DNA from 2 places in the Serratia nevei genome. Region 2 is predicted to be linked to the other one. Evidence: predicted binding sites of a transcription regulator. Region 2 holds the regulator's gene; the other holds the start of a gene.

Region 1 (15,877 bases), 1.2 Mb from region 2:
GTTGGTCTGCGGCGTGACCGTCTTGCCGATGCGGCTCATGGCGCTCATCGCCTCCGGCAGGGTGTCGAACACGCCCGCCGCCACGGTGCCCATCATGGCGCCGCCCAGCAGCATCGCTTCGCTCTCCTCCGGCAGCAGCATGGCGCAGCCGGTGGCGTTGGCGTGTTCCTGCACGAAGATCGGGTTCTTGGTGCCGCCGCCGCTGGCCATGATGGTGTCGATGCTGTAGCCGCTGTGGTTCATGGTTTCGATGATGTGGCGGGTGCCGAGCGCGATGGCCTGAATGGTGGCCAGGTAGTGCAGCGCCATGTCCTCCGGCGTGCGCGACAGCTTCAGCCCGGTCAGGATGCCGGTCAGCGTCGGGTTGGCGCGCGGCGAGCGGTTGCCGTGGAAGTACGGCAGCATATGGATGTCCTGCGTCAGGAAGGCGATATTCTCCGGCTCGCCGGCCATGCGGCGCAGAATGGCGTTCAGCACTTCATAGATGGTCTGTCCCTGGGTTTTCGCCTGCGCCAGCAGCTCCGGGTAGCACGGGTGCGACTGGATGACGTGGTCGATCAGCGCGCCGGTGGCGGACTGGCCGCCCTCGTTCAGCCAGTATTCCGGCAGGATCGCCGAGTAATACGGCCCCCAGACGCCGCCGATAAAGCGAGCGGTGCGCGACATCGCCATGTGGCCGGTGGAGGTGCCGCCGATCAGCGCGACGCGGCGGTTGAAGTCGGCCACCTCACCGGAGACGCCGGTGGCGCCCAGCGTGCCGAGAGTGCCGGCGTGGGCGTCGATGATCGACACGCTCACCGCCGTGCCTGCGATCAGCCCCATCTCGCTGGCGGCGCGCTGGGTCAGGCCGTGGCCCAGCGGCTCGCCCATCATTTTGACGTCGCTGCCGATCTTGGCCGCGTCATGTTCCAGCACGTCTTCCAGCCCGATCTGCTGGAAGTAGCTCTTGTCCCAGCGCTGTTCGTGGCCGAGATAGGTCCACTTGCACACCGTCGAGCACAGCGAACGGGTGGCGTCCTGGGTGGCACGCCAGGTGAGGAAGTCCGGCAGATCGAACAGGTAACCGGCGTTGGCCCAGGTGGTGGGCATGTGCTGTTTCAGCCACAGCAGTTTCGGCGTCTGCATCTCCGGCGAAATGATGCCGCCGACGAAGTCCAGCACCCGGTGTTTGGTGGCGTTGATGCGCTCGGCCTGGGCGATCGCCCGGTGATCCATCCACACGATGATGTTCTGTTCGGTGCGGCCGGAGGGGCTGACGGTCAGCGGCTTGCCCTCTTTATCCAACACCACCAGCGAACAGGTGGCGTCGAAGCCCAGCCCCTTGACCTGAATCGGGTTGATGTCGGCCTGGTTGACCGCGTCGCGCACCGCATTGCACACCGCCTGCCAGATGTTATCCGACGACTGCTCGACGAAATCCGCCTTCGGTCGGTACAGATCGATGGCCCGGCTGGCCTGGCCGACCATGCGGCCATTGAGATCGAATACGCCCGCGCGCGCGCTTCCGGTGCCCACATCTACGCCAATAAAATAGCTCGCCATTATTTTCTCCTCAGGCTTTTCGATTCTGTAACGCGATAAACAGGATCAGCACGCCGCCCCACAGGGCCATGGTCAGGTAGCTGCTGACCCCCAGCAGATTGAGGCCGCTTTCCAACATTTGCAGCACGATCAGCGCCAGCACCAGCCCCAGAATACGGCCGAAACCGCCGTCCGGGTTAATGCCGCCCAGCACCGAGGCCAGAATGGTCACCAGCAGATAAGATTCGCCGTAGCCGGCCTTGGCCGAGTTGAACTTGGCCATCATCAGCAGGGCGGCGCCCCAGCCGAGCAGCGCCGACAGGATATACACCGCGATCTGCACCCGTGCGGTGTTCACGCCGCTGAAGCGGGTGGCCTGTTCGTTAGAGCCGATCAGGTACAGGCTGCGGCCCAGCGTGGTGTGCTCCAGCAGCAGCCACAGCCCGGCCGCCACCAGCAGGAACAGGATCAGCGCCACCGGCACGCCGAGTACGGCGCCGTTGCCGAGAAATTGAATCGCTGCCGGGAAGCCGGAGATCACCGCGCCGTTGGACAGCAGGATATTCAGGCCGGTGATCAGCGTCATGGTGCCGAGCGAGGCGAGGATTGGCGAGACGCCGATCCAGGCCACCAGCGCGCCGTTCAGCGCGCCGATCGCCACCGCCACCAGCAGGCCGGCCAACAGCGCCAGCGCCAGGAACAGCGGCTGGTCGGGATGGCTGACGATGATCGCCGCCATCACCAGCGAACAGGCGTTAGCGCCGGCGATGATCGACAGGTTGATGCCGCCGGTCAGCATGGTGATGCCCATGCCGAGCGCCAGCAGGCCGAGGATCGGCAGCTGCGAGGCGATCGACTGGAAGTTGCCGAGGCTGAAGAAGCGCGATCCGAGCAGCCCGGCGAAGAGCAGCGCCACCGCGATGATGATCGCGCCCTGCAGGCGAATGATCCGATCGCTTGGGATCAACCGAGTTAACTGCGTCATGTCAGATCTCCTTGAGCAGCTTGCGTTTTTCGTTCCAGGCGGTGGTGCTGATGCTGATCAAAATGATCGCGCCGCTGAATACCTGGTGCCAATAGGCCGAGACGCTGAGCAGCGTCAGCCCGTTTTGCAGGAAGGCCAGCAGCACCACGCCGAGCAGGGTGCCGGTCAACGAGCCGCGGCCGCCGCTCATGCTGGTGCCGCCCAGCACCACCGCCGCCAATACCGTCAGTTCGAAGCCGAGCAGCGAGTTGGGGGCCACCGACTGGGTGATCTGCGCCTGCACCACCGCCGCGACGCCGGCCAGAATGCCCATGTAGCCGTAGACGCAAAAATGCAGCCGCAGCAGGTTCAACCCCAGGCGCGACGCCGCGTCGCGGTTGCCGCCCATCGCGTAGATCTGGCGCCCCAGCCGGGTGCGGTTCATCAGCACGCCGGTGACGACGATGGTCCCCAGCAGGCACAGCAGCGGCAGCGTCAGGCCGTAGTCGTAGCCGTCGGCGCCCTGGAACGAGAACCAGTTGATGCCGTTCATGAACCAGTCCGGGAAGCCGTACAGCCAGGTGCCGTTAGTGGCGTACACCAGCAGGCCGTAGAACAGGTTAAGGGTGGCGATGGTGATGATGATCGCCGGCACTTTCAGCCAGTACACCAGGAAACCGTTCACCAGCCCGAGCAGCAGGCCGACGCCAATCGCCAGGGCGAACGCCAGCGGAAAGCTGCCGCCGTGCTGGATCACCCAGCTGGCCATCACATACTGGGCGATGGCGGTGACCGCCGGGAACGAAATGTCGATGCCGCCGGCGATCAGCACCACGAACAGCCCGCAGGCCAGGATGCCGAGAATGGCGTAGCTGGTGGCGACGTCGGTCAGGTTGCCGAGCGTCAGGAATTCGTCGGTGCCGGCGCTCAGGCCGATCGCCAGCAGCAGCACCAACAGGCCGAGATAAAACTCGTGCCGCCCGGCCAGGCGGGCCAATAATGACTTATCCATTCACCACCTCGGCGATCTGTTGCTCGGTACTCTGGTGCGGCGCGAATTCGGCGATCAGTTCGCCCTTGCGCATCACCATCACCCGATGGCTGTTGTAATAGGCTTCCGGGATCTCGTCGCAGATCATCAGCACCGCCATGCCCAGCTGCGCCAGATCGCGGGCGATCTGGTAGATCCCCTCTTTGTTGGCGATGTCCACGCCGACGGTGGGCGAGTCGAGGATCAGGATCTTCGGCTGGGTCGCCACCCATTTGGCGATGGCGATGCGCTGGGCGTTGCCGCCGGACAGGGTTTTCACCGGCAACGCGCTGTCGGACACCTTGATGTTCAGATCGCGGATCAGCCGGTTGACCAGCTCGGTCGCCTTGGCGTGATCCAACAGCCCGAGCGAGGTATGCAGCCGATCGAAGACGGTGACGATGGTGTTGTCGTAGATGGATTGTTCCATGATCAACCCCTGCGTCAGGCGATCCTCCGACACATAGCCGATGCCGTGGCGCACCGCTTCGCGGTTGTTGTGCAGCTGCACCGCCTGGCCCTCGATGCGGATCTCGCCGCTGTCCGGCCGCGTCATGCCGAACAGGCTGAGGCACAGTTCGGTGCGGCCGGCGCCGAGCAGGCCGACGATCGAGACGATCTCGCCGCCGCGCAGCGCCAGATTGACGTTGCGGTATTTCTCGCCGCGGCTGAGGTTGCGCACCTCGAGCAGCGGCGCCTGTTCGGCCGGCGGCAGCGGCGGCAGCGGGCTGTAGTGGAAGCGTTGGCCGGTCATCAGGAACGCCAGTTCATGGCTGTCCAGTTCGCTGGCCGGCCAGGTGCCCACCAGCTTGCCGTCGCGCATCACGCTGATGCGATCGGCGACTTCCATTACTTCATCCAATCTGTGGCTGACGAATACCACGCAGATGCCGGCCGCCTTCAGCTCGTTGACCACCCGCAGCAGGCCGTCGACCTCCTGGCGGGTCAGCGAGGCGGTCGGTTCGTCCATGATAACCAACCGCGCCTCGGCGGCGATGGCGCGGCAAATCGCCACCAGTTGCCGATCGGCGATCGACAGTTTTTCCACCTTTTTATCGGGGTCGATGCGTATGCCGACCCGCGCCATGGCGTCGAGCGCCGTCTGGCGCATCACCCGCTTGCGCACCCAGAAGCGGCCGCCGGGCAGGTAACGGTGAATGGCGATGTTCTCCGCCACCGTCAGGTTGGGGAACAGCGACAGGTCCTGGTAGATCACCTGTATGCCGTAATAACCGGACAGCTGCGGCGTCAGGGCGTGGAAGAGTTTGCCTTCCAGCGAAATGTTGGCGCCTTTTTCCGGCTGATAAACGCCGGAGATGATTTTAATGATGGTGCTTTTGCCGCAGCCGTTTTGCCCGGCCAGGCAGTGCACTTCGCCTTTATTCAGCGTCAGGTTGATCTGGTCTAATGCCAGCACGCCTGGGAATCGCTTGCTGATATTCTCCAGGGTGATAAATGCGGGGGAGGCTGTCATAACGTTAACCTGTGCTTGCGTAGCGGCCGAAGCCCTGGGCGCAGCAACGCTGCGCCCCTACGAGGGTTTAACTACTTTCCCGGTGTGGCGAAATTACGCGAAAAATCAGAATCCAAGCGATTGGGCGTTGTCTTTGGTCACTTCCAAAATCTTATTAAACCGAATCACTTTGTGTTCCATATCGACGTCAGCCTTGCCAAGGCCCTCGATCGACAGGTCTTTGTTCACTTCCTTGCCCTGCAGCAGCTGGTCGGCCACCGTCACCAGCGCATAACCGGCGTCTTTCGGATCCCACAGCAGCGCTTTCTTGATGTCGCCGCGCATCAGGTAAGGGGCGGCCTGCGCCGGCATGGCGATGCCCACCACCGCGATTTTGTCCTTGGCGCGTTTCTTGGCCACCGCCTGGCCGGCGCCGATCGGGCCGAGCGAGCCGAAGCCGATGATGCCCTTCATCTGCGGATAGGTTTTCATCAGATCCAGCGTGGTGGCGTAGGATTTGTCGATGCTTTCCGCCACCGGCAGGCGCGAGGTGACTTCAAACATGTCCGGGTATTTTTCTTTCTGGTATTTGATGGCGGAGTCGGCCCAGGCGTTGTGCAGCGGCACGGTCAGCGAGCCGACGTAGATCGCATAGCCGCCTTTGCCGCCCATGTCTTTCGCCAGCTCATCGACGTTGGCCTGCGCGTATTTCTCGCTGTCGATGGTCTCGATGTCCCACTGGCCGATCTGCTGGTCCGGGGATTCATGGGTCAGCACCACGATGCCTTTGTCGCGCGCTTTTTTCAGCACCGGCTCCAGCACCTTGGCGTCGTTCGGCACCACGATGATGGCGTTGACGTTCTTGGCGATCAGATCCTCAATCACCTTGACCTGCGCGGCCGGATCCGGCGTAGAAGGGCCGGTCTGGTAGGCGTTGACGTCGAGTTTTTTCGCCGCTTCGTTGACGCCCACTTCCATGCGGTTGAACCACGGAATGCCGGTCACTTTAGCGACCACGGCAATCTCATACTTATCAGCGGCGAACACAGGTGTTGTCGATAACATGCACGCAGAAACCACACATGCATTTAATAATGCGAGGTTAAATTTCATTAGCTGTACCTTTTTTTATCTGTAGGGGTGGCGGTTTTTCCACCGCTGCAGATTACAAAGGAATGGAAGAGGGGGCGTAGCTGAAGTTAATGAAATGTGATCTGTGCACATTTAAGTAAAATAATGGCGTATTTAGTGTTAAATAAATGTTTAATTATTTGGTGGTGGTAAATTTACTACCGATTAATAAGCAATAAAAAACCTTTTATTAACTTTTATTTAACGTATTGGCATCATTTGGATGGAGGGAAAGCATAAAAAAATGCCGGCGCAGAGGCCGGCATTGAAGCATTTAATCGATGTGTGAACAAGATCACCTTTAAGGCGGATTACAGCACGCCCTGCGCCAGCATGGCGTCCGCGACCTTGACGAAACCGGCGATATTCGCGCCGTGCACGTAGTGGGTTTGCTTGCCTTCGCCGCCGTATTCCACGCAGGCGTGGTGAATATCGGCCATGATATGTTGTAAACGTACATCCACTTTCTCTGCCCGCCAGCCGATGCGCGCGGCGTTTTGCGCCATCTCCAGTCCCGAGGTGGCGACGCCGCCGGCGTTGGCCGCCTTGCCAGGCGCGAACAGCACGCCGGCGTCGAGGAAGGCGTCGGTGGCCTGGATGGTGGTCGGCATGTTGGCACCTTCCGCGACCGCCTTCACTCCGTTGCGGATCAGCGTTTGCGCCGCCTCGAGATCCAGTTCGTTCTGGGTGGCGCACGGCAGGGCGATATCCACCGGCACGTTCCACGGCTGCTGGCCCGCCAGATACGTCAGGCCGCGTTCGCGGGCGTAGTCCGCCACCCGGCCGTAGCGTTGGTTTTTGATCTCCGCCAGGTGCGCCAGCTTCTCAGTGGTGAAGCCGTCTTCGTCCACCAGGGTGCCGCCGGAATCCGACACGGTGATCACGCGCGCGTCCAGCTCCAGCGCTTTCTCGATGGTGTACTGCGCCACGTTGCCGGAGCCGGACACCGCCACCCGCATGCCCTCAAAGCCCAGGCCGTGGCGCTGCAGCATGGCGTCGGTGAAGTAAACCAGGCCATAGCCGGTCGCCTCAGGGCGGATCAGGCTGCCGCCGAAGGAGAGGCCCTTGCCGGTAAATACGCAGGCGGTATTGTTGGACAGTTTTTTCATCATGCCGGCCATAAAGCCGACTTCGCGGCCGCCGACGCCGATATCGCCGGCCGGCACGTCGGTGTCCGGGCCCAGATGGCGATACAGCTCGGTCATCAGCGCCTGGCAGAAGCGCATGATCTCACCCTGGCTTTTGCCCTTCGGATCGAAATCGGAGCCGCCTTTGCCGCCGCCCATCGGCAGGGTGGTCAACGCGTTCTTGAAGGTCTGCTCAAAACCGAGGAACTTCAGGATCGACAGGTTCACCGACGGGTGGAAGCGCATGCCGCCCTTGTAGGGACCGATAGCCGAGTTGAATTGTACGCGGAAGGCGCGGTTGACCTGCACCTGGCCGCGATCGTCCACCCAGCTGACGCGGAACTGAATGACGCGCTCGGGCTCCACCAGGCGCTCCAACAGCGCCTGTTCGCGATAGTGCGGGTTGCGTTCGATAAACGGCCACAGCGAGGTGAATACTTCGCGCACCGCCTGCAAATATTCCGGCTGGTGGGGGTTATGGCGTTGTAACGAGGACAGGAAAGACTCTACCGATACGGCATATTCCATGGATAACTCCTTTTCGCATTAAATTTCCCCTGCTATTTCTTATAGATATGGGTATAGGCAATGCCCGGGGGAGGATGTTGTGTCTTTAGCGACTATATCATCGGAGGGCGGTTGATTATCAAGCGATTAATCGGCGTGGCGGCATGAAAAACGCCCGCAGGGCGCGGGCGTTGGGCAGTTAAGTTAGCAAGTGCTTACTTTATTCGTCTTCTTCATCGCGCAGCGGCACGATCAGCATATCGATGTGCACGGTATTGATAAGCTGGCGAGCGGAAGACATCAGCTTGCTCCAGAAGTCCTGGTGGTGGCCGCACAGCACCAGGTCCATGTCGTATTTCTTGATGGCATCGACCAATACCTGCGCCAGATCGCCGCTGCCGCTCAGGGTCTCGGTGATCGGGTAGCCGGCGTTCTGCGACAGCTCGGTCAGCGCCTGATGGGTTTCCTCGGAGATGCGTTTTTGCATGTCGCCGAGATTGACGTCGATAAGGCCGGTATAGAGGTCGGAATAGTTGACATCGACGTGGATCAGAGAAACTTTAGCGTTGTACGGCCGCGCCATCGAGACGGCTTTTTCTACCAGGATTTTGCTTTCCGGGGATAGGTCCACCGCGATCAGTATGTGTTTGTAAGCCATAAGAATACTCCTTCCATAAACATGCCGATTAAAAAGGGTTAGCAGGCGTTCCGTTTACCCGCCTGGCGCTTTTGGTTCCATAGTATCATTCGGATAACGCAATGATATGTTGGGGCGATCACACTGCGCCGCATCGAAAATCTCTCCGCCCGATACCTTTCGTTGTACACCCGCGCGGCGTAAAAGCCTATGAATTATGCGGATGCTGACGGTCTGACCGCTTGAATTATAAGCGTTATTAAACAAAGTATAGCGCTAAATGTGCAATCAGCGCTCCAGATGTGGCTGCAGCAGGCTTTCAAACCACTCATGAAACACCGCCAGGCGGCGCGATCGCTGGCGGCGGTGGGGGTAGATCAGGGCGATCGGCATGGAGGCGGCGCGGTAACCGGGCAGGACTTCCAGCAGTTCACCGGCGTCGAGCAGGTGTTGCACGTCGTAGCGCGGGATCTGCATCAGCCCCAGCCCGGCGCGGCAGCAGGCGATATAGCTTTCGGCGTTGTTGACCACCACCCGGCTGGGCAGTTCGAGCCGTTGCGTATGGCCGTCGTCGGCCAGGTATTCCCAGGGGGATTCGCGGCCGGTTTTGGGCGAGGCGTAGCCGATGCTCCAGTGTCCCTCGACGAGATCGCCGGGCTGGCGCGGATGGCCGAATTCGCCCAGGTAAGCGGGGCTGGCGCAGTTGATCAGCGCGATATGGCCGAGCGGGCGCATTACCAGGCTGCTGTCGTGCAGATCGCCGACGCGCACTGCGCAGTCGACCCCTTCCTGCACCAGATCGATGGCGCGATCGGCGGAGCCGAGCACCAGCTGCAGGTGGGGATGGCGCCGCAGCAGGCCGGGCAGCGCAGGCGCGATCAGCCGGCGGGCGATGCGGCTCGGCACGTCGACGCTGAGCCGGCCGGAGGCCTGGCGCTGGCTGGCCTGAAACGACTGATCGATGTCTTCCACCTCGGCCAGCAGCGGGCGCAGCCGCTCGAGCAGCTGTTCGCCGTCGGCGGTCAGCCGCACCTGTCGCGTGGTGCGGTGCAGCAGGCGCACGCCCAGCTGCGTTTCCAGCTGTTGCACGGCGGCGGACACCGAGGCGCGCGGCACCTCCAGCGCATGGGCCGCCCGGATAAAGCTGCCCATTTCCGCCACCTGTACGAATACGCGGTATTGATTGAATCTGTCCATCTCGTTGACCTGCTGTTCCTTGGCGCCGTTTCTGACAGAGAGTGTAGCCGCATGGCGCGGTTGCGCGCGAGCAGGTGCGGGGGCATTTCCGCCCCCGTCGAACTTATTTGGTGGTGTAGCCGCCGTTGATCAGGATGGTTTGGCCGGTTACCCACCAGCCGTCGCTGACCAGGTGGCGGATGAACGGCACCACGTCTTCGATATCGGTCAGGCCGGTTTTGCTGAACGGCGACAGCGCCGCTGCCGTCTTGTGGTAGGCCACGGCGTCCGCGCCCTCCGCCGGGTAGAAGAACGGGGTGTCCATCGGGCCGGGGCCGACCGCCGTCACGGAGATACCGCGTTCGCCAAACTCCTTGGCGGCGGCGCGGGTGAAGTGTTCCACCGGCGCTTTGGTGCCGGCGTAAGCGGCGTAAAACGGCGTGAAGGCGCCGAGCAGCGAGGTGACCAGCGTGCAGATTTTACCGTTGTCGTTGAGGTGCTTGCCCGCCTCTTTCAGGAAGAAGAACGCGGTTTTGGCGTTGACCGCCGTCATCTCGTCGTACTCGGCTTCGCTGATGTCGACCATCGGTTTTTTCAGCACTTTGCCAACGGTATTGATGGCGATATCCGGCTTGCCGACGGCGGCGACCGCATCGGCGAACAGCTTTTCGACCGCGCCCGCGGTGGTGAGATCGGCCTGCAGCGCGACGCCTTGCGCCCCGGCGGCCTGAATGGCGGCGACGGTTTTTTCCGCTTCGGCTTGGGAAGCGGCGCTGTTGTAGTGGATCACCACCGCTTTGGCGCCTTGTTCAGCCAAATCGCGTGCGATCAGCCCGCCGAGGTTTTTGGCGCCGCCGGCGATGAGGACGGTTTTTCCCTTGATTGAATGGTTTGCCATAACAGTTTCCTTGGATGAACGTAACGGAAACCTGAGTCTAGCCAGCGTGGGGGGAAAGATCAGCGGCGTGGAGCGGGATAGACTATCCAGAAAAACCGACCAATCACAGCCGTTAGCCCGCCCCGGCGGAGGGCGTTTCGGCGCGGGGCGGTAAATTTTATCCACTGATCAGGCCAGTTTGCGTTTCATTAACCTACAATGATGGATATGGGCCTCATCATTTCCCCTCTGAGTGGAACCACGCTGTGCAAATCTCTCTGTGCGGTGCGGTAACGTCTCCGGAGGCGGTGGGTTATGGGCGTGGCCCGTGCAGGCAAAAAAGGGGATGAGAGCGGTAAGCTCCAGCAGAGTATCGGGTAATGAGGTAGGGCGGTTGGACCCGGCGGATGGCCGCGGATAACAACGCCTTGAGGGGGCAATCATGATCAGTACCGTCGCGCTGTTTTGGGCCTTATGTGTGGTGTGTGTGGTAAACATGGTGCGGTATTACTCTTCTCTGCGCGCGCTGCTGGTGGTATTGCGCGGCTGTGACCCGCTGCTGTACCAATACGTTGACGGCGGCGGTTTCTTCACCGCCCACGGGCAACCCAGCAAGCAGCTGAGGCTGGTGCGCTATATCTTTGCGCAACGCTATGTCGAGCACCACGATCCGGAGTTTATTCGCCGCTGCGAGCGGGTGCGCGGGCAGTTTATGCTGACCTCGGCCCTGTGCGGTCTGGTGGTCATCAGCCTGATAGCGCTGATGATTTGGTATTAATGCCTTCCTGTTTCCCTTGATGCAGGCAAAAAAAAAGGCGGCCTTTCGGCCGCCTTTCTCATGATGCTTATCGCTTAGATCAGCTTCAACGCGACCCAATACAGCGCACCGGAAAGCAGAATCGAGATTGGCAGGGTCAGTACCCAGGCCAACAGGATGTTCTTCACGGTTTTGCTCTGCACGCCGCCGCCGTCCACGATCATCGTCCCGGCAACCGCCGAAGAGAGGACGTGGGTGGTGGAGACCGGCATGCCGGTATAACTCGCCACGCCGATCGACAGCGCTGCGGTCATCTGGGCCGACACGCCCTGGGCGTAGGTCATGCCTTTCTTGCCGATCTTCTCGCCGATGGTGGTGGCCACGCGTTTCCAGCCCACCATGGTGCCGAGCGACAGTGCCAGCGCGACGGCGACGATGATCCACATCGGCGCGTACTCGACGGTCTGCAGCAGATCCTGACGCAGGTTCTTCAGGAAGCGCTGGTCGGCGGATGAGGTTTCCGGCAGCTTGGCGACTTTATCCGCCGTGTCGGTCACGCACATCAGCAGGCGGCGCAGGTGGCTGCGCTGCTCAACCGTCAGCTGATCGTAGCTTTGCAGGTTGGTCAGCATGCCCTGAGCCAGCTCGATCGCCGGCATGGCGCGCGAACTGTCGCAGTGGAACTCAGCCGGCTTGTTCGGCGCAGCTTCATCATCCGGGCTTGGCACCAGCGGCGTCAGCGACACCGCATGCGACAGCGCGTCGCCGTGCTGCTGGTAATATTGCTGCAGGTGGGTCACGGCATCACGCGTACGGGTGATGTCATAGCCGGTTGCATTCATATTGACCACGAAGCCGGCCGGCGCAACGCCGATCAGCACCAGCATGATAAGGCCGATGCCTTTCTGGCCGTCGTTGGCGCCGTGCGAGAAGCTGACGCCAATCGCCGACAGGATCAGCGCGATACGGGTCCAGAACGGCGGCTTGCGTTTGCCGTCGACCTTTTCACGTTCCGCAGGGGTCATGTGGATACGCTGGCGTTTCTTGGTGCCACTCCAATAGCGGCGCAAGGCGAACACCATCACTCCCGCCACCATCATGCCGACCAGCGGCGAGAACAGCAGAGAAAGGAAAATACCAATCATTTTCGGGACGTTAAGCGCATCCACCACCGAAGTGTGGGTCATCAGGGCGTTGGTTAAACCGACACCGATGATTGCGCCTATCAGCGTATGGGAACTGGAGGCCGGCAGACCGAAATACCAGGTGCCGAGGTTCCAGATGATTGCCGCCAACAGCATGGAGAAGACCATGGCTAATCCGTGTGCTGAACTGACGTTCAACAACAGATCGGTAGGCAGCAAGTGGACGATGGCGTAAGCAACACTCAAACCGCCGAGCATTACGCCAAGAAAGTTGAACAAACCTGCCATCACGACCGCAAGTTGCGAGCGCATGGCGCGGGTATAAATAACTGTAGCGACCGCATTGGCCGTATCATGAAAACCGTTGATGGCTTCATAAAACAACACGAACAACAATGCGAGAATTAACATCAGGCCGGTATGGAAATCCAGGCCAGCGAACAAATGCAGCATAAGCGTTACGCCAGTTTGTGGACATGAACGCCGCGCATTATCAGTGACAACCGGGGCCGGGGAAAAGGAAAATATGACGTTTTTTTGATTTGGACATGACGAAATGATGGCGTGTCTATAACAAAAATATGGAATATCAACGCGTTATTCTCCTCTGACCTCTGTAATATTTTCTTACTATGGCGTTGGCGGCGCCGGGGCTTTACAATCTGCCGCCGTGAATTTGGCGGTGACCGGCGGCGAAACGGCGTAATATGGCGCTCTTTTGTCGCGATTGTGGTTTTGATAAGTGAGGCTCAGGTGGAACAGTTTGATGTCGTAGTGATTGGGGCGGGCGCCGCCGGCATGTTTTGCGCCGCGCAGGCGGGGCAACTCGGTTGCCGCGTGTTGCTGCTCGACAACGGCAAAAAACCGGGCCGCAAGATCCTGATGTCCGGCGGCGGGCGCTGCAACTTCACCAATATGTACGCCGAGCCGGCGGCCTATCTGTCGAACAACCCGCACTTCTGCAAGTCGGCGTTGGCGCGCTACACCCAGTGGGACTTCATCGATCTGATCAACCGCTACGGCATCGCCTACCATGAAAAAACGCTGGGGCAGCTGTTCTGCGACGACTCGGCGCAGCAGGTGGTGGATCTGTTGGTCAAAGAGTGCGAGCTGGGCCAGGTGACGATGCGCCTGCGCAGCGAAGTGCTGGGCGTGGAGAAAACCGAGAACGGTTACGCGCTGGCGCTGAATGGCGGAAAAGTAAGTGCTCGCTCACTTGTGGTGGCCAGCGGCGGTTTATCCATGCCGGGGCTGGGCGCTTCGCCGTTCGGTTACAAGCTGGCGGAGCAGTTCGGCCTCAAGGTGCTGCCGACGCGCGCGGGGCTGGTGCCTTTTACCCTGCATAAGCAGCTGCTGGAGCATGTGCAGACGCTGTCCGGCGTCTCGGTGCCGGCAGTGATCACCGCCGAGAACGGCGTCAGCTTCCGTGAAAGCATCCTGTTCACCCATCGCGGCCTGTCCGGCCCGGCGGTGTTGCAGCTGTCCAGCTACTGGCAGCCGGGTGAGTATGTGAGCGTTAACTTACTTCCTGAGCTGGATCTGGCGGCCTTCCTGGATGACCAGCGCCGCCAGCACCCGAACCAAAGCCTGAAAAACACCCTGGCGTTGCACTTGCCGAAGCGGCTGGTGGAATGCTTGCAAACGTTGGGACAACTGCCGGAGGCCACGCTGAAGCAGCTGAATGCGCCGCAGCAGGCGGCGCTGGTGGATCTGTTGCAGAACTGGCGCGTGCAGCCGAACGGCACCGAAGGCTATCGCACGGCGGAAGTGACGCTCGGCGGCGTCGACACCAACGAACTTTCCTCCAAGACGATGGAAGCCCACAAGGCGCCGGGGCTCTATTTTATCGGCGAAGTGGTGGACGTGACCGGGTGGTTGGGCGGCTACAACTTCCAGTGGGCCTGGAGCTCTGCCTGGGCGTGCGCCCAGGCGTTGGCGGCGCAGGAGCGTTAAAACCCGCTCAGCCTTGAAACGTACCGGGTCACATTGGCCCGGCCTTGAGCTGATTCATTAATTTAATTTTAGTATCGCCGTCGAGAAAACTCGCTTCCAACGCCTGTCGGTTGCTGCGGTTAAAATCGTCATCCTGCCAGCCGAAGGCGTCATGCAACAGCTGGTACTCTTTGTTCAGCGTGGTATCGGCGACGGTGCGCGCATCGGTATTCACGTTCAGCCGCACTCCCATCCTTTTCAGCCGGTCTATCGGGTGACTGTCGATGCTGTCGAACAGATTGCAGACGAGATTGCAGCTGGGGCAGATCTCGAGCAGGACACCGGTGGCTACCAGGCGCTCGATAAGCGCAGCATCCTCGATGCTCCTGACGCCGTGGCCGATGCGCGACACCTGCAGCCTATCCAGCGTTTCCCGTACGCTGTCGGCGCCCTTCGCCTCACCGGCGTGGGCGATGACGTTGCCGCCGGCTTCGCGCACCGCCCGAAAGGCCGCTATGTGATTGGCCAGCGGGTAACGCGCTTCGTCGGCGGCCAAATCCAGCGCGACCACGCCGCGGCCCAGAAAGTTAACCACGAGCCCGGCGGTTTGCAGGCTGGCGGCCGCATCGAAATGCCGTAGCGTGCACAGGATCAGCCCGGCGGCGACGCCGTAAGTTTGCGCGGCGTCACGCATCGCGGCGAGCACCGTCTCGACCACCGCTTCACCGCTTAACCCCATCCGGGTATGCAGCAGCGGGGCAAAGCGCACTTCCGCATAAATGACGTTATCCGCCGCCAGCTGCGCGAACAAGTCATCGACGGCCAGCGTTATCGCCTGGCGCGTCTGCAGGAGGTCTATTTGCGGTGCGATCTTGTTTAAAAAGTCTCCGAGATCGGCGCATCGTTTCGGCGCGATAAATTGCCGATTAAAGGCCGTTCTGGTTATTTGCGGGTCGATCTTTTTGACATAGTGGTAGCTTAAACAGGTATCCAAATGGACGTGTAATTCCACTTTCTTCAATTTTCTTGGATCGAATTTCATACGGGCCACTTATTTCATTAACGGCTGAGATAACAACGAAAACAGTTTTTCTTTAAACAGGCCGGGTTTAATGCGGGTGATCACGCGGGCATTGGCCGGTTCGCCGGTCAGATGGGTGGAATCAATGATGTAATGGCCGTAAGACCTTTCACTTTTATATTCTACCCAGGAATACGCCTCCAGACTGGTCTCGACGATATCCGGGTAGAGCGCCACCGCCATGGTGGTCGGATCGGGCAAATCAAAGCCTTTACGCTCTGTGCGCCCGGCGTTGAACGCCATCAGCGTGCGGTTGCAGCGCACGGCAAAGCGCCCCAGTTCGCCGAGATGATGCAATCGTTCAATATCGTCCTCGCCAATAAACGCTTCTCCCATCCCGATCTCCCAACCGACGAGGGTGAGGGGCAGCCCGGCATTCAACACCAGATGGGCGGCCTCAGCGTCGGCGTAGAAGTTAAATTCGGCCAGCGGGGTAATATTGCCCGGCGTCAGCCCGGAACCGCCCATGACATAAACCCTTTTCACTTGTTCGGCCAGCGCGGGCGCTTTTAGCACCGCCATCGCGAGATTGGTCAGCG
Region 2 (15,877 bases):
GGCTATAAGATGGTCGAGCAAACGCCGTGGGGCGCCGCCGAACTGATTCTGGTCGGTTTGCCGGGCGCGGCGGGCGTCAGCCCGGCCAACTCCGGCAACGACTCGGCGGTTTCCGGCAAGGTGCGCGAAGGCTATCTGTACGGCGCCAACGACGTGCGTCGCCCGGCAGGTTCTGCGGTCGGTTACTGATGTAAACGCCTACTCACTTTTATCGCGGGGGCCCTTTGGCCCCCGCAGTTGCTTTAGCCTTCGCAGCGCCACACGGTGGCCGACTCTTCCGCCAGCTGCAGGCGCAGCCCGCCTGCCGTTTCGCTCAACTCTCCCCGCCCTTCCACACGCCGCCACGGACCGCGCGCCAACAGCGGGTTGTGCGGCAGCTGCGCCTGGCCGCTGCCGTCGCGCTGCAGCGCCACCAGCACCTGCTCCTGCTGATACAGGCGCACGAACACCAGCGTTTCTCCGCTGGCATACAGCACCTGACAGCCGCCGCGACGCAATGCCACGCTCTGTTTACGCAGCGCCGCCATGCGCTGGAACAGCGCCAACAGCGGCCGGTCCCAGTCGCCGACGTCCCACGGGAACGGCTTGCGGCAGAACGGATCGTTGCCGCCGTCCAGACCAATCTCATCGCCGTAGTAGAGACAAGGCACGCCAATCCAGCTCAGCAACCACACCGCTGCCATTTGCATGCGCGCCGCGTTCCCCTGCAACAGCGTGAGAAAACGCGCGGTATCGTGGCTGTCCAACTGGTTGAACTGGATCAGCTGGCGGCCGTGCGGCAGCCCGGCGCGGTAACCGTCCATCCACTGCGCGCACCCGGCGGCGTCCAGCCGCACCGGGTGATAGGCCACGTCCAGCCCCGCCAAAAATGCCCGCACCGGCAGCGCGAACCCCATGTAGTTCATCGCCGCATCCTCCACGCCGGCGTGCAGCCAGCGGCGCGCATCGCCGAAGTGCTCGCCCAAGACGTAGGCCTGCGGGTTCTCCTGCTTCACCGCCTGATAGATGCCAGCCAGGTGGTGCAGGTTGCCGGTGGCGCCGCCGTTCTCCCCCAGCATATGCACCACGTCCAGCCGCCAACCGTCGATGCTGTACGGCGGGCGCAGCCAGTGGCGCACCACGCTGCCTTCCCCGCGATAGATCGCTTCCGCCACCTGCGGCTCGGCGAAGTTGAGCTTCGGCAGGCTGGCGTTGCCCTTCCAGTCGAGCGCGCGGCCGTCCGGGTAAAAGTTGAACCAGCCGCGATACGGTGAATCAGGGTGGTGACAGGCGCCGTTTTCGCCCTGGCGATGGCGGTCGAACCACGGATGCGAGTCTCCGGTGTGGTTGAATACCCCGTCCAGCACCAGTTTCATGCCCACCTTGTGAGTGCTCACTCGCAAACGCTGCAGCGCCGCGTTGCCGCCAAAGTGCGGATCGACCTGGTAATAGTCCTCGGTATCGTACTTATGCACGCTCGGCGCGGTAAAAATCGGGTTCAGATACAGCGCCGTCACGCCCAGCTGCTGCAAATACGGCAGTTTGGCGCTGATGCCGTCCAGATCGCCGCCGTAAAAGGTCGAGGCGGCGTGGCGATCCTCCAACGGGTGCTGCCAGTCACGCCGAATCACCTCGGCGCCGGCCGCGTGATGGCGGTAGCTGCCGCTTTGGATGCCGTGCTCGCCGCCGCTGCTGGCGAAGCGATCGGGGAAAATCTGGTAGAACAGCTGATCCGCCACCCACTCGGGGCCATGGTCGGGCTCGTCGACGGCGAACTGCGCCAGCTGGCCCGGCGGCGTTGGCGACCAGCCCTGCGGGCCGAACCACTGCTGGCGATCGGCCCACAGCAGCTTGAAGCAGTAACGCCGCGTCGGCTCGCCCTCATTCAGCGTCAGGCTGGCCTGGTAGCGCCGCATTCCCTCGTGGCGCTGCGCTTTCATCACCAGCAGCCACTCTTCGTTGTCCGGTTCGGCGCGCAAAAACACCCGTTCCGGCAGTTCATCCCCCTGTAACCACAGCGTGATATCCAAACGTTGCCCTTGCTTCACCACAAAAGGCGGGACCGGTTGATGCCAGGCGTTAAGCATACTGTTTCTCCTGCTGTACCAAACGAAATCGACGGCGTTCTTCAAGAAGCGAACAATGCCACGTTAAGTGCAACTCCCCCTCCTCTCTGGCCGCAAAACCCGGGGATGAGCCGGGGGGCGGAGACCGAAAAATAACGCTAACCCGATGTAAAAAAAGGTAAACAGGCACAAATCCTGCACGTTACCCCTTAGGCTAACGCGTTTTAAGTTTACAGGATATTTTTTGCGCATTTTTTAAGGAGCGGTAATGCAACAACAGATAACGCGCTGGCTGGAACAGTTTGGTTTGGAATTCGGCGGAGTGATGTCGCTGTTGATGGTATTGGGGTTGATTGTCCTGATCTCGGTCGCGATCCACCTGGTGCTGCACCGGGTGGTGCTGGCCGCCCTTCAGCGCCGTGGCCAGCAATCGCAGCGCGTCTGGCAACAGGCCATCACCCAATACAAACTGTTCCAGCGCGTGGCGCTGCTGCTGCAAGGGGTGATCATCAGCATCCAGGCGACGCTGTGGTTGCAGAGCGGCAGCCAGACCCAGGCGGTGATCGTCACCGCCGCGCAGGTGTGGATCCTCGCCTTCACCCTGCTGTCGCTGTTCTCGCTGCTGGATACGCTGCTGGCGCTGCTGCGCCAAAGTCCGATCTCCAATCAGCTGCCGCTGCGCGGCATTTTCCAGGGCCTGAAACTGGTGGCGGCGATCCTGATCGGCATCATGATCGTTTCGTTGCTGATGGGCAAATCGCCGCTGCTGCTGCTCAGCGGCCTGGGTGCCATGACCGCGGTCTTGATGTTGGTGTTCAAGGATCCGATCCTCGGGCTGGTGGCCGGCATTCAGCTCTCCGCCAACGATATGCTGAAGATCGGCGACTGGCTGGAAATGCCGAAATACGGCGCTGACGGTGCGGTCACCGACATCGGCCTGACCACGGTCAAAGTGCGTAACTGGGACAACACCGTCACCACCATTCCCACCTACGCGCTGATCTCCGACTCGTTCAAAAACTGGCGGTCGATGTCGGAATCCGGCGGGCGTCGCATCAAACGCAGCCTGAATATCGACACCGGCAGCGTGCACTTCCTGTCGGAAGAGGAACAGCGCCGCCTGCAGCGCAACCCGCTGCTGCACAGCTACCTGAACGTCAAGACCCAGGAGCTGAGCCAGCATAACCAGGAGATCGCCGTCGATCTGGCCTCGCCGCTCAACGGCCGCCGCCTGACCAACCTCGGCACGCTGCGCGCCTATCTGGAAGCCTATCTGCGCGCTCACCCGCGCATTCACCAGAACATGACGCTGATGGTGCGCCAGCTGGCGCCGACGCCGGAAGGCCTGCCGCTGGAAATCTACGCCTTCACCAACACCACGGTCTGGGCGGAGTATGAAAGCATTCAGGCGGATATTTTCGACCATATTCTGGCGGTGATCGACGAGTTCGGCCTGCGCGTGCATCAAACGCCAACCGGCAATGACCTGCGCGGTATGCTTCTACAAAACGCGAACGCTTCCTGACGTCGGCTGACGTAACTGTGTCTGCTGGTAATGATGTTCTTTCAATTGCCAGCAGATATCTCCATCCCCTTCTTTTCCCCGGCGAAAACGGCGTTAATGCGCCATCACCTTCACCACCGAGAGGGAAAGCCCTTGCTGAAACGGTTACGTCATCGGCTGTTTGCCCTGATGGCCACCCTGCTGTTTATCGGCTGCCTGCACAGCGCTTCGCTGGACGAAAGCCGCATGCCCCGCAATCTGCAACCTTCGCTGAGCGCCCTCAGCAGCAACATGCAGGACATTCGCGAAGTGCTGGCGCGCTGCGCCGGCGAGGAAGAGGAAGAACGCCTTAACGGCGGCGACATGCGTATCGAAGCGCGCGCCGCCGGGGAGGATGAAGTGGAAGACAAACGCTAAAAAAACACCGGCCTCAGCCGGTGTTTTTCCATTTAGTCTTGCTGCGTCGCCAGCGGCGCGCGTTTTTTCTGATGGTTGACCTTAAACCAGTATCCCGCCAGCAGCAATACCACCCAGACCAGGCCGGCGTACAGCGAGACGCGCGTGGTCGGGAAGTAGCCGATCAGGCCGATGATGAACACCAGGAACACGATCGCCACCACCGAGGTGAACACCCCACCGCGCAGCGGGAACGCCAGCTGCTTCACCTGCTCTTTGCTCAGGCTGCGGCGGAAGGCGATTTGGGAGAACAGGATCATGATCCACACCCACACGGTGGCGAAGGTCGCCAGGGACGCGATCACCAGGAACACGCTCTCCGGCATGATGTAGTTGAGGTATACCGCCAGCAGCAGCGCCAGCATCATCACCACCACCGTCACCCAGGGAATGCCGCGTTTCGACACCTTGCTGAACATCTTCGGCGCGTGGCCCTGCTCGGCCATGCCGTGCAGCATGCGACCGACGCCGAACACGTCGCTGTTGATCGCCGACAGCGAAGCGGTGATCACCACGAAGTTGAGAATGCCCGCCGCCACGGTGATGCCCATATGCTGGAAGGTCAGCACGAACGGGCTGCCGTTGGTGCCCACCTGGTTCCATGGGTAGATAGACATAATGACGAACAGCGTGCCGACGTAAAACACCAGAATGCGCCACGGCACCGAGTTGATGGCTTTAGGAATCGATTTTTTCGGATCTTTGGCTTCGCCGGCGGTGATGCCGATGATTTCAATGCCGCCGTAAGCGAACATCACCAGCTGCAGCGACAGGATCATGCCGATAAAGCCGTTGCTGAAGAAGCCGCCGTTCGACCACAGGTTATGAATGCCGGTCGGTTGCCCGCCGTTGCCGATGCCCCAGATGATGATGCCGATGCCGGCCGCGATCATGATGATGATGGTGGCGACCTTGAAGAACGAGAACCAGAACTCCAGCTCGCCGAATACCTTGACGCTCATCAGGTTGATGGCGCCGATGATCAGCACCACGCTCAGCACCCAGATCCAGTGCGGCACTTCCGGGAACCAGACCCCCATATAGATGCCGAAGGCGGTCACGTCGGCGATGGCGACGATCAGAATTTCAAAGCAGTAGGTCCAGCCGGTGATGTAACCCGCCATCGGGCCGAGGTAGTCCTGCGCGTAGCGGGAAAACGAGCTGGCCTGCGGGTTGTTGACCGACATCTCCCCCAGTGCGCGCATGATGATAAAGGCCACGATGCCGCCGATCAGGTAAGCCAGCAGCACGCTCGGGCCGGCCATTTTGATGGCGTCCGCCGAGCCGTAGAACAACCCGGTGCCGATGGCCGATCCCAGCGCCATAAAGCGGATATGACGCGTACTGAGGCCGCGTTTCAGCTTATTGTCGGGGGCCGTGGTGGGTGACTGTTGTTGCATGAAGATGACCCATAGTTTTAAACGTAAAAAAGCCACGGACATGTCCGTGGCCCTGGATTAAGCCGGGGAATTATCAGTGCGCGGTCACTCGGGAACGCGTGCACACCCGATCATAAATCGCGACCAGCACCAGCATCAGCAGCGAAGGCGGCAACCATGCCAACCCCTGCTCTGCCAGCGGCAGGTGAGTGGTCCAGGCCGGCAGCAGCTGCTGGAAACTGGAGGCTTTCACCGCGTCAAGGATACCAAACAACAGGCTGACAAGCATCACCGGCGCGATGATGCGTGGCGCGCTGTGCCACCAACGCAGGGTGAAGCTCAGCACCACCAGCACGATGCACGGCGGATAAATCGCGGTCAGCACCGGAATGGAGATCTGGATCAGGTGGCTCAGGCCGAGGTTGGACACCACCATCGAGAACAGGCCCAGGATAAATACCAGCGTCTTGTACGAGAACGGCAGGTATTGCGCGAAGAACTCGGCGCAGGCGCAGGTCAGGCCGACTGCGGTCACCATACAGGCGATGAAGATCAGCGCCGCCAGGAAGAAGCTGCCCAGGCCGCCGAAGGTGTTCTGAACGTAAGCGTGCAGGATCACCGCACCGTTGGTGGCGTCAGGCACCAGCGCGCCGCTGCCGGAGCCCAGCTTGAACAGGCTCAGGTAAACCAGCGTCAGGCCCACGCCGGCGATCAAACCGGCCAGAATGGTGTAACGGGTCAACAGACCGGCGTCTTTCACGCCGCGCGAGCGCGCCGCGTTGACGATAACGATGCCGAATACCAGCGCACCCAGCGTATCCATGGTCAGATAGCCGTTAACGAAGCCGGAGGAGAAAGGCACGCTCTGGTAAGCCGCCGTCGCCGGGATCGGCGCGCCGGCAGGCCACAGCAACGCGGCGATGCCCAATACGGCCAGCGCCACAATCTTCAGCGGTGCTAGCACGTGGCCGACGGTGTCGAGCAAGCGGCCCGGATACAGGGAGATGCCGATCACCAGCGCGAAGTACACCAGGCTGTAGATGAACAGCGGCATGGCGCCGTCGCCGGTCAGCGGGGCGATACCCACTTCAAAGGACACGGTGGCGGTACGCGGCGTGGCGAACAGCGGGCCGACGGCCAGGTAGCAGACGGTCGCCAGCAGCAGGCCGGCGCCACGGCCGATCGGTGAGCTGAGGGCGTCGATGCCGCCGCCGACGCGCGCCAGCGCGATGACGGTGATGACCGGCAGACCGACGGCGGTGATCAGGAAGCCCAGCGCCGCGGTCCAGACGTGTTCACCGGACTGCAAGCCGACCATCGGCGGGAAGATGATGTTCCCAGCCCCAACGAATAAGGCAAAGGTCATGAAGCCCAGTGCCAGGATATCTTTTGACGTTAAACGATGACTCATACGATGTCGTGTTGCCTGTTCAAATGAAAAAAATTGTCCGATAGCGTGGTGGCGTAACGCCCCACCCGGTTGCCGGCATGCCCGATCGTTGCAGCGCCAAATAAGCACCCTAAACGCAGTCGATCCGGCGTTTATGTCCCTATTCGAAAGTGGCCGCTCATGAAGATGGGCAAAATTTTAGGAGTTATAAAAATGGAGGTTTAATCCGACAACGAGGGCTAAGGTAAACGTTTATAGCGCTTCAAGGCAAGCCACACGGCGAAAAGCAGAGCTATCGACCATATAAACTTTAGCCACCAGTCGATCATATTGGCTATCAATAAATATACACTACATGATTTGTATCATTTTTGAACAACGAATTCACGAAACGTGAAGCATATACCACTTTACCGCGCGAAAACGCCAGTAAATGCCCGGTTTTCGCGTGGTATAAGCTCCATTTGGCCGTGAAAAAAGGCGAAAATTACGCCGCTTTTTGTCGCTTATTGCACCGTGGCCGACGCGAGCGGCTGCAGCCCGAGGGCCTGACGGGTCTTCTGCAAGGCGCCCGGCGGCAGCGGCAAATAGCCGTCGTGATTGACCAGGCTCTGCCCTGCGGTCGACAGCACGCGATCGAGGAACGCGGCGGTCAGCGGCTCCAGCGGTTGATTGGGGGCTTTGTTGATGTAGATATACAGATAGCGCGACAGCGGGTAGCGATCGTTGCGCACGTTGGCGGCGGTAGGCGCGACATAGTCCTCTCCCGACTCCGCCAACGGTAGCAGCCGCACGCCGCTGGCGCGAAAACCGATGCTGGCGTAGCCGATGCCGTTGAGCGAACCGGCCACCGCCTGCACCACCGAGGCCGAACCGGGCAGCTCATTGACGCGCGGCATAAAATCGCCGCCGCACAGCGCGCGCAGTTTGAAATAGCCGTAGGTGCCGGATGCCGAGTTGCGGCCGAAACGCTGCAGCGAGCGCGTCGCCCAGTCGCCGCTGAGCCCCAGCTCGCCCCAGCGCGTCAGCGGTTTGCTTTCGCCACAGCGCCGGGTGGCGGAGAAAATGCGATCGAGCTGCTGCAGATTGAGGCCGCGCAGCGGGTTGTCCTGATGCACCAACACCACCAGCGCATCCACCGCCACCGGCACCGCCACCGGCGCATAGCCGTAACGGTGTTCGAACGCCGAAACCTCGGCGGCCTTCATCGGCCGGCTCATCGGCCCCAGCTGCGCGGCGCCCGCCGCCAACGCGGTCGGCGCGGTCGACGAGCCGGCGGCCTGGATCTGCAGGTTAACGTTGGGGTAATGCCGGCTGAAATCCTGCGCCCACAGCGCCATCAGATTCGCCAGGGTGTCGGAGCCGACGCTGGACAGGTTGCCCGCCAACATGCCATCGGGCTGCGCCAGCGCGCCGCGTCCGGCCAGCAGCGCCAGGCAAAGCAACAGCCCTCGGGTTATTCGGGTCATACCGGTGTCTCGCGTTAATTTTTCACCGCATTCTCTGATAAAGCGGCGGGAACAATCAACCGGTTGGGTAAGGTAAAGATAAAGCGTGTGCCGATCCCCGGCTCGCTGAGGATCTCCAGCCGCGCGTCGTGATGGCTGAGCGCGTGTTTGACGATCGCCAGCCCCAGCCCGCTGCCGCCGGTTTGGCGCGAACGGGCCTTGTCGACGCGGTAAAAACGCTCGGTCAGGCGCGGAAGGTGTTCGGCGGCGATGCCCGGCCCGTTGTCGCTGACCTGGAACTGCGCGCCGTGCGCCGTCTGCTGCCAGCTCACTTCGATATGGGTGCCCTTCGGCGTGTGGTTGACCGCGTTGTACACCAGGTTAGACACCGCGCTGCGCAACTGGTCTTCATTACCGAACACGTTGAGCTGTTCGTTAACCCGGAAGGTGATCTCGTGATTGCCACCACTCAGCGACTGCGCCTCGCGCTGCAACACCCGCAGCATCAGCGGGATATCCACCCGTTCGTTCATGTCGACATTGGGCGCCGCCTCAATGCGCGACAGCGTCAGCAGCTGCTTGACCAACCCGTCCATCCGACGGGTCTGCTCTTGCATGGTGCTGAGTGCCTTGCTGCGCAGCGAGCCGTCCTGCTCTTCATCGCCCATCATCTCCAGGTAGCCCTGCAGCACCGTCAGCGGCGTGCGCAGCTCATGGCTGACGTTGGCGAAGAAGTTGCGCCGCGCGCCCTCCAGCTGGCGCATCTGGGTGACGTCGCGCGCCACCATCAGCAGCTGCCCTTCGGAGTAAGGCATTACGCGGAATTCGACGTAGTGTTCGTTGTTCAGCTGCAGCGTCAGCGGGCGCGAGAACTCCTGCTGCTGCAGGTAGTGGCTGAATTCCGGATAGCGCAGCAGGTTGAGGATGTGCTGGCCGTTGTCTTCCGGCCAGCGGAAGCCGAGCAGATGCTGCGCCAGCCCATTACACCAGAAGATATTGCCTTCGACGGTGGTCATCACCACCGCATCAGGCAGCGATTCGGCCCCGCTGCGAAAGCGCTTGATCAGCAGCGCCAGCTCGCGCCGGCGGCGGCGATTGCGCTGCTGCATCTGATACAGGCCATAGAACAGCGGCTCCCAGCTCCAGCGGCCGGGCGGCGGCGTCATGCTGCGGTCGATCCACAGCCAATGGGAGAGTTTGAGCTGGTTGTAGAAATTCCACACCAGCGCAGCCAGCGCGGAGGCCAGCAGGAACCAGGGCAGATAACCGAAAATCAGCCCCAGCAGTAAGGCGGGCAGACAAAAAAGAGCCAGCTCCAGAGCCAGCCTCTTCCACGACAGACGTTCTAACACGGCATATTCTCCAGCGCGGCGCGATCAGTAGCGCGTTGAGAACCGGTAGCCGGTGCCCCGAACGGTTTGAACCATTTTATCATGCCCACTGGTTTCTAACGCCTTGCGGAGCCGACGGATATGCACGTCAACGGTACGGTCTTCCACATAAACGTTAGTGCCCCAGACGTGATTAAGCAACTGCTCACGGCTATAAACCCGCTCTGGGTGGGTCATAAAGAAGTGCAGCAGCTTGAACTCGGTCGGCCCCATGTCCAACGCCTGATCGTTAGCCATCACGCGGTGGGAGGACGGATCCAGGCTCAGCCCTTGCATTTCAATCACTTCTTCCACCGCCATCGGTGAAATGCGGCGCATGACCGCCTTGATGCGCGCCACCAGCTCCTTGGGCGAGAACGGCTTGGTGATATAATCATCCGCCCCCACTTCCAGGCCGCGCACGCGGTCTTCCTCTTCGCCGCGCGCGGTCAGCATCATGACCGGAATATCGCGGGTCAGCGCTTCGCGCTTCATATGTTTGATAAACTGAATGCCGGAACCGCCGGGCAACATCCAGTCGAGCAACACCAAATCAGGGAACGGCTCAGACAGGCGCGTCACGGCGCTGTCATAATCCTCGGCTTCCAACGGTTGGTAACCATTCTGTTCCAACACAAAGCACACCATCTCACGGATCGGCGCTTCGTCTTCCACCACCAGTATGCGTCTTGCCATCGTCAATCCTGCCAATGTGTTAGCGACTTTGCGGGCGCCATTATGCGTCAGTTTTGTGACACTTTTATGAAAAAAAGCGGCTGTTATAGGCAGTAAGCATAGCGATTATTTCCCGGTGCAAAGAAAAATCATTCCGTAGTCGTCGCTATTGCGCCGGGACAGGCGCCGCCGCGGCCTTTATAATCATCGCCATTACCTTTGCATCCGGGAGTGTCATGCGCCTGATCCACACCTCTGACTGGCATCTTGGCCAGTACTTTTTCACCAAAAGCCGCGCCGCCGAGCACCAGGCTTTTCTGAACTGGCTGATCGAACAGATCGAGCAGCAGCAGGTGGATGCGCTGATCGTCGCCGGGGACCTGTTCGATACCGGCTCGCCGCCCAGCTACGCCCGCGAGCTGTACAACCGCTTCGTGGTGGAACTGCAGCGCACCGGCTGCCAACTGGTGGTGTTGGGCGGCAACCACGACTCGGTAGCGACGCTGAACGAATCGCGGGAACTGCTCTCTTGCCTGAACACCACGGTGATCGCGAGTGCGCAGGGCTCCCTTGAGCAGCAGATCGTGGTGCTTAACCGGCGCGACGGCCAGCCGGGCGCCGTGCTGTGCGCCATTCCTTTTCTGCGGCCGCGCGATCTGCTCACCAGCCGCGCCGGCGAATCCGGCGCGCAGAAACAGCAGGCGCTGCAGGAAGCCATTGCCGAACATTACCAGGCGCTGTATCTGGCGGCCTGCGAACGCCGCGAGCAGCTGGGCCTGCCGCTGCCGATCGTCGCCACCGGCCACCTGACCACCGTCGGCGTCACCACCTCCGACTCGGTGCGCGACATCTATATCGGCACCCTCGATGCCTTCCCGGCGCAGGCCTTCCCCCCTGCCGATTACATCGCGCTGGGCCACATTCACCGCGCGCAGAACGTCGCCAAGTCGGAACATATTCGCTATAGCGGCTCACCGATTCCGCTCAGCTTCGATGAACTGGGCAAAGCCAAAAGCGTCTTCCTGGTGGATTTCGCCGACGGTGCCCTGCAGCAGGTAGAAGCGTTAACGATCCCGCAGTTCCAGCCCATGCAGCTGATCAAAGGCGATCTGGCCGAGATCGAACGGCAGCTGCAGCAATTTGCCGACTATGCCGGCGAGCTGCCGGTGTGGCTGGATATCGAAGTGGCGACGCAGGACTACCTCAGCGATATCCAGCGCCGTATCCAGCTGATGGCGGATGAGCTGCCGGTGGAAGTGGTGCTGCTGCGGCGCAGCAAAGAGCAACGCCGCCAGGCGATCGCGCAGCAGGACAAGGAAACGCTGAACGAGCTGAGCGTCAACGAGGTGTTCGAACGGCGCCTGGCACAGGAGGCCGACATGCCCGAAGCGCGCCAAAGGCGGATGCATCAACTGTTCCGCCAGGTGGTCGATGCGGTGCAGCACAATCCTGAAGAGACTCACCCATGAAGATCCTCAGCCTGCGGTTAAAAAACCTCAACTCGCTGCAGGGCGAGTGGAAAATTGACTTCACCGCCGAGCCGTTCGCCAGCAACGGCCTGTTCGCCATTACCGGCCCGACCGGCGCGGGCAAAACCACCCTGCTGGACGCCATCTGCCTGGCGCTGTACCACCAGACGCCGCGTCTCAACGTCACGCCGAGCCAGAATGAACTGATGACCCGCCACACCGCCGAATCGCTGGCGGAGGTCGAATTCGAGGTCAAGGGCGTCGGCTATCGCGCCTTCTGGAGCCAGCGCCGCGCCAAAAACGCGCCGGACGGCAATCTGCAGGCGCCGAAGGTCGAACTGGCGCGCCGCGAGGACGGCAAGATCCTGGCAGATAAAGTGCGCGATAAGCTGGAGATCACCGCCGCCATCACCGGGCTGGACTTCGGCCGCTTCACCAAATCGATGATGCTGTCTCAGGGGCAGTTCGCCGCGTTCCTCAACGCCGACGCCAACGATCGCGCCGAGCTGTTGGAAGAGCTGACCGGCACCGAAATCTACGGGCGGCTGTCCGAACAGGTGTTCGAATCCCACAAGCAGGCCAAAACCGACCTGGATGCGTTGCACCAGCGCGCCAGCGGCATCGAGCTGCTGAACGATGAACAGCGCCACTCCCTGACTGAACGGCTGACGGCGCTGAGCGCGCAGGAAAGCGCTCTCGGCAAGCAAACCCAGCAACAGCAACAGGCGCTGAGCTGGCTACAGCAATGGCAGCGCCTCCAGCAACAGCAAAACGAGGGGCAACGGCGGCTGGAAACCGCCCAGCGCGAGCAGGCCGAGGCCGCCCCGCAGCTGCAGCGGCTGGCGCTGAGCGAACCGGCCGAGAAATTGCGGCCGCTGCGCGGCGAACGCGATCGCTGCCGCGCCGAGCTGCAGACGATACAACAGCAGGCAGCCCAGCTGACGCAGCAACAGGAGCAACACTCGGCGCAGCTGGCGCCGCTGCAGCAGGCGGTGGAAAAGGCCCGTCTGGCGCAGCAAGCCCATGCCGAGCATATGCGGCAGCAGCAACAGCTGATCGATGACCAGGTCGCCCCGCTCGACCATCAGATCGCCCAACTGCAGTCGACGCAGGCCGAGCGGCGACAGGCCGGCGATGCCGCCACGCAGCAGTGCGCCCAGCAGCAGACCGCACTGGAGCAGCTCACCGCCCAGCGCAGCCAGCTGACGGCGCAGGCCGCACAGCATCAGCAGCAGCTGAACGCGCTGACCGAAGCGCTGGCCGCTCAACGGCAACGGCAGCAGGCGCTGGAGGCGCAAACCCCGCTGGCCCCGCTGCGCCAGCGCCTGAGCGTCCTGACGGATCTGCGCCCGACGCGCCAGCAGTTATTCACGCTCGCTTCCCTTTACCGTCAGACCCGCGAGCGTCTGGCCCGGCAACAGGCGGAGCACGCCGAGCGGCAAACGCAGCTCGCCGGGCTGCAACACCAGCTGGAGAACGCGCGTCAGCAATTCAAACAGCACAAGGCGCAGCTGCAGGAAGTGGAGCGGATCCACGAGTTGGAAAAACGCATCGTCAGCCTGGAAGCGGAGCGCGCCCTGTTGCAGAGCGGCGCACCCTGCCCGCTGTGCGGCTCCACCAGCCATCCGGCGGTGGAGCAATATCAGGCGGTGCAGCCTTCGGCGACGGAACAACGCTTGGTTGAGATGCGCACCCTCGCCGAGAAACTGCAAACCCAGGGCACCGAGCTGCGCACCCGCTGTGAAGGCCTGCAAGAGCAGCAGCAACGCCAGCAGCAGGCTATCGCGCAGGATGAGCAGCAGCTGGCTGCCCAACAGCAGCAATGGCAGCAGCTCAGCGCGCCGCTGGCATTCGACTTTACCCTGGCGGAGGGCGAGCAACTCAGCGCCTGGCTGAGCGGCTGCGACGACGAAGAGCGGCGCGGGCAGCACGCGCTGCAGCAGCATGAACAGGCGGCGCAGGCGGTACAACAGGCAAAAGACGCGCTCGCCGCTCTGCAAACGCAGCAGCAGCAGGCGCAGCAACAGCTGGCGCTGCTCGAAGAGCGCTTTACGCTGCTGCAGAAAACCCACGCCGACAGCCTGCAACAGCAGCAAGACCTGCTTCAACGCTGGCAGGAAGGCGAGAAGACCCTCGCCGAGCGGCGCGCGCAGCGGCTGGCGCTGTTCGGCGAACAGCGAGTCGCCGAGGTGCGGGAACAGCTGCGCGCCAAACAAACCGCCTGTGAACAGGCCAGCTTGCAGGCCGCCGAGCAGTGGCAAAAGGCGCAGGAACTACGCGAGCGCCTGGCCGGCCAGCAGGCCGGGTTGCAACAACAGCACACCCAAATGCAGGAACGGCTGCAGCAGGCGGAGCAGCAATGGCAGCAGGCGCTGGCCGACAGCGAATTCGCCGATGAAACTGCCTTCGCCGCCGCGCTGCTGGACGACGCCCTGCGCCGCGAATTGCAGCAGCGCAAAGAGCAGCTGCAGCAGCGGCAGGTAGAGGCTGCGGCCCTGCTGGCTCAGGCAACGCAAACGCTGGAGCAGCATCGGCAGAACCGCCCGGAAGGGACGGATGAGGCCAACGCGGATCTCGACGCACTCACCCAATCGCTGGCCGAGCTGGCACAGCAGTTGAAGGCACTGCAGCTGAGCCAGGGCGAGCTGCGCAACCAGCTGGAAAGCGACGCCGCCCGCCGTCTCAATCAACAGGCGCTGTTCGAGCAAATCGCCCGCAGCCAGCAAGACTACGACGACTGGAGCTACCTCAACCAGCTGATCGGCTCGAAAGAAGGCGACAAGTTCCGCCGCTTCGCGCAGGGGCTGACGCTCGATCATCTGGTTTATCTGGCCAACCTTCAGCTCGGCCGGCTGCACGGGCGCTACCTGCTGCAGCGCAAAACCAGCGACGCGCTGGAGCTGCAGGTGGTGGACACCTGGCAGGCCGACGCGCTGCGCGATACCCGTACCCTGTCCGGCGGCGAGAGCTTCTTGGTCAGCCTGGCGCTGGCGCTGGCGTTGTCCGATCTGGTCAGCCACAAAACCAGCATCGACTCGCTGTTCCTCGACGAAGGCTTCGGCACGCTGGACGCCGAAACCCTCGATACCGCGCTGGACGCGCTGGACAGCCTGAATGCTTCCGGTAAAACCATTGGCGTGATCAGCCACGTCGAGGCGATGAAAGAGCGCATTCCGGTGCAGATCAAAGTGAAAAAGGTCAACGGGCTCGGCGTCAGCCGGCTGGAGGCGCACTTCAGGCTGGAATGATCCCGCCGTGCGCGGCACAGAAGTGTGACCGCGGCGGCACTCCGCGGTGAAAAGCGTTGAGCCGCGGCGAGCACGGGTTATTATGCAGGCATAACAGGATTGTTACTGTATCCCCTCCGCCGCTCAGGCCACAGGACAGAAACATAAAATACAGGCAAAACCTGACGCCCGGGATCGCTTCCGGGCGTCAGGTTTTTTCGTTTTCAGGATGCTGAAACACCGGGAAAGACCATGAAAATCGCTAAAATACTCAATAATAACGTGGTGATTACGCTGGACGACCGTCAGGAAGAGACGGTGGTAATGGGAAAAGGAATCGGCTTTAAAAAGAAGCCCGGCGACACGCTGGACGAAAGCCTGATCGAAAAGGTGTTCACCCATAACGGCGGCGAAATCGCCGAGCGCTATAAAGAGCTGCTCTCCGAGATCCCGCTGGCCTGCGTCACCACCGCCGACAAGATTATTACCCTCGCCCGCGAACGGCTGCCGGGCAAGTTGCATAACATCGTCTACATCACGCTGACCGACCACATCCATTTCGCTCTGCAGCGCCATGCGGAAGGGTTGGATATCAAAAATGCGTTGCTGTGGGAGATTAAAAAGCTCTATCCGGCCGAGTTCGCCGTCGGCCTGGAGGCGCTGGCCCTGATCGCCCAACGGCTGGATACCGCGTTGCCGGAAGACGAAGCCGGATTTATCGCCCTGCACCTGGTCAACGCCCAGCTTAACGACGAGATGCACAATACGCTGCACATCACCCGCGTGATGCAAGAGATCCTCAACCTGGTCAAATACCACTTCCGCTTTGATTACAACGAGGAAGCCCTGAGCTACCACCGTTTCGTCACCCATTTGAAATTCTTCGCCCAGCGCCTGCTGGGGAAAAACTACGT

The links. The regulator PhoB, encoded in region 2, activates phosphate uptake and scavenging genes when phosphate is short. The targets are predictions, from matches to a motif close to CTGTCATAAAACTGNCNNAT.
Region 1: a site for PhoB is predicted at 12,784-12,803, ahead of pitA (inorganic phosphate transporter PitA). Genes of this name have one in related genera too.

The regions. Positions count from the first base shown of each region.
Region 1 covers NZ_CP149940.1:5,093,918-5,109,794, reverse strand. The annotation lists gene V8N38_RS24400 (FGGY-family carbohydrate kinase) at 1-1,542, opposite strand, end outside; gene V8N38_RS24395 (ABC transporter permease) at 1,553-2,506, opposite strand; gene V8N38_RS24390 (ABC transporter permease) at 2,508-3,497, opposite strand; gene V8N38_RS24385 (sugar ABC transporter ATP-binding protein) at 3,490-4,989, opposite strand; gene V8N38_RS24380 (autoinducer 2 ABC transporter substrate-binding protein) at 5,095-6,081, opposite strand; gene gdhA (NADP-specific glutamate dehydrogenase) at 6,411-7,754, opposite strand; gene uspA (universal stress protein UspA) at 7,954-8,391, opposite strand; gene V8N38_RS24365 (LysR family transcriptional regulator) at 8,659-9,567, opposite strand; gene V8N38_RS24360 (SDR family oxidoreductase) at 9,671-10,444, opposite strand; gene uspB (universal stress protein UspB) at 10,866-11,201, shown strand; gene pitA (inorganic phosphate transporter PitA) at 11,276-12,778, opposite strand; gene V8N38_RS24345 (NAD(P)/FAD-dependent oxidoreductase) at 13,079-14,278, shown strand; gene add (adenosine deaminase) at 14,307-15,299, opposite strand; gene V8N38_RS24335 (nucleoside hydrolase) at 15,309-15,877, opposite strand, start outside.
Region 2 covers NZ_CP149940.1:983,836-999,712, reverse strand. The annotation lists gene ggt (gamma-glutamyltransferase) at 1-189, shown strand, start outside; gene malZ (maltodextrin glucosidase) at 243-2,066, opposite strand; gene V8N38_RS04680 (mechanosensitive ion channel family protein) at 2,314-3,570, shown strand; gene V8N38_RS04675 (hypothetical protein) at 3,703-3,966, shown strand; gene proY (proline-specific permease ProY) at 3,999-5,405, opposite strand; gene brnQ (branched-chain amino acid transport system II carrier protein) at 5,479-6,795, opposite strand; gene V8N38_RS04660 (PstS family phosphate ABC transporter substrate-binding protein) at 7,281-8,243, opposite strand; gene phoR (phosphate regulon sensor histidine kinase PhoR) at 8,258-9,574, opposite strand; gene phoB (phosphate response regulator transcription factor PhoB) at 9,599-10,288, opposite strand; gene sbcD (exonuclease subunit SbcD) at 10,504-11,736, shown strand; gene sbcC (exonuclease subunit SbcC) at 11,733-14,984, shown strand; gene licT (BglG family transcription antiterminator LicT) at 15,216-15,877, shown strand, end outside.